One region of the Secundilactobacillus malefermentans genome, then DNA from elsewhere that is predicted to be linked to it. Evidence: predicted binding sites of a transcription regulator. Region 1 holds the regulator's gene; the other holds the start of a gene.

Region 1 (3,397 bases):
ATTCAGCTTTTCTATTACATAAAATTAATTTGGGAGGGATAAAGATGCAAGTTGACTACTTGAGTGATGATGAAGCCTTAAAAGGTCAAACTAAACCAGAGACTGTTCTCGTACTTGGCTTTTTTGACGGCGTCCATCGTGGCCATCAACATGTTATTCAAACGGCACGCAAATTGGCCAATAAATACCACTTACCGTTATCCGTGATGACGTTTGATCAGCATCCTTCCCAAATTTTTAAAACAGCATCTTCCGAAAACTTTAGGTATCTGAATACGGTCGACCAAAAAGTTACGCAAATGGAAAAGAACAAAGTTGATTGCTTATATATTACGAGGTTCACGAAAAAATTTGCAAGCCTATCACCTCAACAATTTGTCGATCAATACATTGTGCAGTTAAACGCCAAACTGGTCGTGGTTGGATTTGATTACACGTTTGGGGCGGGTGCTAGTGCAACGGGCGATGACTTAAAAGGCTATTCTCATCAGCAGTTTGATGTGAAAGTGGTGCATAAATTGACGCATACGGATGTGAAAGTGAGCTCAACTCGAATTAGAGCGTTGATCAAGGCCGGTAAAGTTGAACTGGCGAACACCTTGTTGGGATATAAATATGAAACGAATGGTCGGCTAATCAAGGCTACTGATGGTCAATATGGCATCGAATTAACGAACTCATTGCAGCAAATTCCGACTGCTGGTAGGTTTGAGTGTCAGATGCTGTACGGCAAACGACCATTGTCGGTGTTCGTGGAAATTAGCGCTAAGGACGGCCTCCTAATCATTAGGAATCAAAAAATGGTAGACGCCATCAACGTGAAGCAAAATCAATTAGTGAGTCTTAAATGGTTGAAATTAATTTCTGAAAGTTCAGCGATGACTCGCCGTCAGCATTTGTTTGAAATATCAAATTAAGACGATTATATATAGAAGAAAGGCAAACTTTTTTGGGTTCACTCAAGAAATGGTTTGTCTTTTTAATTGTCGGTTAAATTTCAGTCCTATTTCTTTGCATTTTTGGAAAACATTCGTATAATAATAGTCAACATTAGTCAAACAAAAGTTGGGAGGGAATAACGTGCAGGGTCAGAATATTTCCGATATTATCGAAAAGTATCTGAAGCAAATTTTGGCGGATTCCGAGCAAGTTGAGATTAGTCGTTCCGAAATTGCTAATCTATTCAATGTTGTTCCATCTCAGATTAACTATGTTATGAAGACTCGTTTTACGATTCAAAATGGGTACATCGTTGAAAGTAAACGAGGCGGTGGCGGTTACATCCGTATCGAAAAAGTGAATTTGCTGGATGATGTAGGTGTAATCGATTCCTTAATTGGGACGATTGGGGAATCCATTTCTCAGAGAGATGGGCTCGCAATTGTGCAAAATTTGTACAATAATGAAGTTGTAAACAGGCGAGAGGCCAATTTAATTTTAGCAGCTATTGATAAGCAAACTTTGGCAGCGGACGATCGCATGCAGGAAAATAGTTTTAGAGCGCGAATTTTGATTGGAATTTTGAATCATTTACGTTACGAGAGCTAAGGAAGAGAGGATTTTATATGGATAATTTATTTACTCCCAGCGCTAAAAGCGTTTTGGTATTGGCTCAAGAACAAGCAAAGTACTTTAAGCATCAAGCAGTTGGGACAGAACACCTCTTACTTGCCCTGACAATTGAAAAAAATGGGATTGCAAATCGGGTCCTAGATCAGTTTTCCATTACCGAAGATGATGTGAGAGAAGAGATTGAACGGTTTACTGGCTATGGAACAATGACCAGCGTCAGCAAGGAATCTTACTTACCATATTCACCAAAGGCCAAGGATATTCTTGCTCTTGCTGGAGAAGAAGCTAAACGATTGGGAGCAACAAAAATTGGAACAGAACACCTTTTGCTGGCCCTCTTAAGCGATGAAACAATTTTGTCGTCTCGAATTTTAATGAATTTAAACTTAGATTTGACTCAGACTCGTCGGGTCATTTTACGTAAATTGGGTGTTAGCGAAACACAAGCAAAACGAAAGAGCAATCAGCGTCAGCGCAAGCAACAGGGTGGAACACCAACCTTGGACTCTTTGGCACGTGATTTAACCCAAATGGCCAAAGAGGATCGAATGGATCCAACGGTTGGCCGTGCTAAGGAAGTTAAGCGGGTCATCCAGATTCTAAGTCGCCGAACCAAGAACAACCCCGTTTTAATTGGGGAACCTGGTGTTGGTAAAACAGCGATTGCTGAAGGACTTGCGCAAAAGATTATTGCGGGCGACGTTCCGGAAGACATGCAGCAAAAACGATTAATGATGCTTGATATGGGATCATTGGTTGCTGGAACTAAGTATCGTGGTGAGTTTGAGGATCGCCTCAAGAAGGTCATTGATGAAATTTACAACGATGGCCAAGTCATTCTATTTATTGATGAATTACACACGTTAATTGGTGCTGGTGGAGCTGAAGGCGCAATTGATGCCTCGAACATTCTGAAGCCTGCGTTAGCGCGAGGCGAACTTCAAACCATTGGTGCAACAACACTTGATGAATATCAAAAGTACATTGAGTCTGATGCTGCCTTGGAGCGTCGTTTTGCGACGGTTCAGGTAGATGAGCCAACGGAAGATGAAACGGTTGAAATTTTGCATGGGCTAAGACCAAGATACGAGGATCATCATCACGTCAACATTTCTGACGATGCTTTGGATCAAGCTGTTAAGCTCTCTAGTCGCTATATTAGTGACCGATTCCTGCCTGATAAAGCAATCGATTTAATGGACGAAGCAGCTGCAAAGGTCCGTATTGACCATATGGGACAACCAAGCAAGCTGTCTAAACAGGAAGATGAATTAAGCGATTTGCACGATAAGCGCGAGGCTGCTATCTTAGATCAAGCTTTTGAAAAGGCTGCTGAAATTCGTGATCAAGAAGTGAAACTCGAAGCTAAGATTCAAAAGAAGCAAGAACGAGCAGCGAAACAAAATGATGAAGGTCAAAACTACTCACTGACTGTCAGTGCTGAGGATGTGGCCGAAGTAGTTGCTGAATGGACAGGAGTTCCAATTACGCAACTTCAGAAGAGCGAAAGCGACAGACTCATTAATTTGGAATCAGTTCTCCACAAACGAGTGATTGGACAAGAAGAGGCTGTTTCGGCGGTTTCTCGTGCCATTCGACGTGCGCGAAGTGGTCTGAAGGATCCGAATCGTCCAATTGGGTCATTTATGTTCCTTGGCCCCACTGGTGTCGGAAAAACGGAACTTGCCAAAGCCTTGGCTGAAGCAATGTTTGGTTCAGAAGACAACATGATTCGAGTTGATATGAGTGAATATATGGAAAAGTATTCAACTAGTCGATTGATTGGCTCAGCGCCAGGATACGTTGGGTATGATGAGGGTGGACA
Region 2 (3,397 bases), 540 kb from region 1:
TCACTCGGTTTGAGAAATTTGCACCAACAGATCTTGCAGAACCCAAGGATCCTGTAGGTCTACAACTTGGTTCAATTAATCGAGAAATTCAAAAAGTAATGGTTACCCTAGATGTTCGGCCAGAGGTGGTGGCAGAAGCAGTTGCAAATAACGTAGATTTTATTTTTTCGCATCACCCAATGATGTTTCGGCCAGCCCAAAATTTGGATTTGAGTGTGCCCCAGAATCAGATGTATGCCGACTTAATTAAGCACGATATCACTGTGTACTCGGCTCATACAAATTTGGACAACGTTGCCGGTGGAATGAATGATTGGCTATCACAACTAATTAATTTGCATCATACAAGTGGACTCGTTTTTCGAAAAATTGAACCTGATTATCTACTATCCGTTCAGGTACCGAGCAATGATATTGATGCCGTTCGTTTGGCACTGGCTGACCTGGGTAGTCGAGACGGCGTGAGTGATGGTTCTAGTTTTCAAACTTCTGGAATTAGTTGGTTTACGCCAATGAATGATGAAGAAGTGGCGTTGGGTTCAGTCGGAGAACGAACCTGGGCAGATGAAGTGTTACTTAAACTACGGGTAAAAAAACAAGATTTATCTCAGGCAATTGAAACCATGAAAAGAGTGCATCCCTCAAGTAGTCCAACTTATAACGTTACGGAGCTTCAAAATGGTGGGACGACGATTTACATGGGACGAATTGGAGAATTATCTGAACCAGTCACGGTAGCCGAATTTGCAGCGCAATGTAAATCAATTTTTAACGTACCAGGTTTGAGATTGGTCAGTCAGCACCCTGAAAAAATGGTTCGTCGAGTCGCAATTTTGGGTGGTGACGGGGGAAAGTTTTATCCTGAAGCAATCGAAAAGGGCGCTGATGTCTATATCACTGGCGATGTTTACTACCATACCGCTCATGATATGCTTGCCGCTGGTCTGTCAGTTATTGATCCCGGACATCATATTGAACGCATTTGTAAGCCTAAACTGGTTAAATTATTTGACCGCTGGAAAATTGAAAATGATTGGCAAGTCGACTTTAGTGAATCAAAATTAAATACCGATCCATTCACATTTATTTAAAAAGGGAGCAAACAACCATGACAAAGTATGAAAAATTAATTCCGAGATTTTTAACGTATGTCCAAACTGAAACTCGTTCTGATGAAACGGCCACCACGACCCCGTCAACTGAGAGTCAGGCAAAATTTGCTAAAAGCTTAGAAACGGAGCTAACTGAAATTGGGGTTAGCGATGTACACATCAATTCTCAAAGTGGCTACGTTATTGGCACGTTACCATCAAATGTTGAGAAAGAGGTTCCCTCTATTGGATTTATTTCCCACATCGATACGGCAGATTTCAATGCGGAGGGTATCAATCCTCAGATAGTTGAGAATTATGATGGCAAGTCAATCATCAAATTAGATAAAGAGGGGGAGTTTGTTCTTGATCCAAAAGTCTTTCCTAATTTAAAAAATTATGTGGGTGACACCCTTATTACAACTGACGGTACAACACTGTTGGGTGCTGACGATAAATCCGGAGTCGCTGAAATTGTCACGTTTGCAGACTACTTAATTTCTCATCCAGAAGTTAAGCATGGCAAAATTATGATTGGCCTTGGACCGGACGAAGAAATTGGAACTGGCGCCGATCATTTTGACGTTTCTGATTTTGCAGTTGATATGGCGTACACGGTTGATGGTGGCCCACTCGGTCAACTTGAGTTTGAAACCTTTAATGCAGCTGATGCGCGCGTTTCAATTACTGGGACTAACGTGCATCCTGGTGAGGCCAAGGACACAATGGTCAACGCCTTGCAGATTGCCATTGATTTCCACAATCAATTACCTGAAAACCAACGTCCAGAAAAAACAGAAGGCCGAGAAGGATTCTTCCATTTGCATAAGTTAGAAGGAACCGTTGATCAAGCCTCAATGGGCTATATTATTCGGGATCATGATTCAAAGAAGTTTGAGGCTCAAAAGGCGTTATTTAAGGACGTAGCTGATAAAATGAATCAAGCCTATGGTTCTGAACGTATCAAAGTCGTTGTAAAGGATCAGTATTACAATATGCGAGAAATCCTTGAGAAGGACATGACGGTGGTGACCCTAGCTGAGTCCGCCATGAAGGAATTGGGCATTACGCCTGATACCGATCCAGTTCGCGGTGGGACAGATGGGTCCAAGATTTCGTTCATGGGGATTCCAACGCCGAACCTATTTGCTGGTGGCGAAAACATGCACGGTCGGTTTGAATACGTCTCCGAACAAACGATGGAAAAGGCGACCGACGTCCTGCTTAAAATTAATGAAATTAACTGTCGTTAAGATAGTGAGGACGGGTAACCGTCCTTCTTTTTAAATTAAAGGTCAAAATAGGTCAAATTTTAACACTTCAGCCAATTCCTGTGATAAAATCACGGTAACTAAAAATGATAATTAAAAATTGAAAGGTGGTTTATCAATGAACCCAGATCAAATGACTCAAGCAGTTGTTGACGCCTTAAATGAAGCAAGACAAATTGCGATAACAAGAAAACACCAAGCAATCAATATTTCACACTTATTTAAATTCCTTATTCAACCCGGTGAGCTTGTGCGACAAATTTTCAGTACCGCTGGCGTGGATTTAAAAGCGATGGAATCAGAAATTAATCAAGAAATAGATGAAATTAGCATTGTTGAAGGTCAAAACATCAACTACGGTGAATCACTGTCTCCAAACACGATGCAGTTATTCCAAAAGGCCGAACAAATTCAAAAAGACTTTAATGATGATTTTATGGCAACTGATATTTTGGCCATTGCGTTAATGGATCTCAATGGTGAAAAATTAACCAGTTATTTAAAAACGTCTGGTATCACGGAGCAACAGGTTAAAAATGCCGTTAGTCAAATTCGAAGTGGCGAGCGGGTTACCTCAAAGAACCAAGAGGATAATTATAAAGCGTTAGAAAAATATGGGACGGATTTGGTCAAAGCAATGCGCTCTGGCAAAATGGATCCCATTATCGGGCGTGACGAAGAAATTTTATCGGTTATTCGAATTCTGTCACGAAAGACCAAAAACAACCCCATTTTAATCGGTGAACCCGGGGTTGGGAAAACGGCGATTATTGAGGGACTTGCACAACGAATCGTTAAGGGGGATGTTCCCGAAAACCTAAAGGGCAAAACAATTTTCTCCCTAGATATGGGGTCATTAATTGCCGGTGCCAAGTATCGTGGTGAATTTGAAGAGCGACTAAAATCGGTGCTGAAAGAAGTTAAAAAGAGCGAAGGCAACATCATTATGTTCATTGATGAAATTCACAACATCGTGGGTGCCGGAAAAACTGAAGGTAGTATGGACGCTGGTAATTTGCTGAAACCGATGTTAGC

What was found. Region 1 encodes CtsR, which represses protease genes until heat stress. Its sites were predicted from a motif close to TTGGTCAAAAAAGGTCAAANA; they were not measured.
Region 2: the regulator CtsR is predicted to act here: its motif matches at 2,383-2,403, upstream of clpB (ATP-dependent chaperone ClpB).

Annotation. Positions count from the first base shown of each region.
Region 1 covers NZ_CP042371.1:361,413-364,809, reverse strand. Annotated here, with positions in the region: gene FGL90_RS01880 (FAD synthetase family protein) at 45-917, shown strand; gene FGL90_RS01875 (CtsR family transcriptional regulator) at 1,081-1,548, shown strand; gene FGL90_RS01870 (ATP-dependent Clp protease ATP-binding subunit) at 1,566-3,397, shown strand, end outside.
Region 2 covers NZ_CP042371.1:1,852,052-1,855,448, forward strand. Annotated here, with positions in the region: gene FGL90_RS09095 (Nif3-like dinuclear metal center hexameric protein) at 1-1,091, shown strand, start outside; gene pepT (peptidase T) at 1,109-2,344, shown strand; gene clpB (ATP-dependent chaperone ClpB) at 2,481-3,397, shown strand, end outside.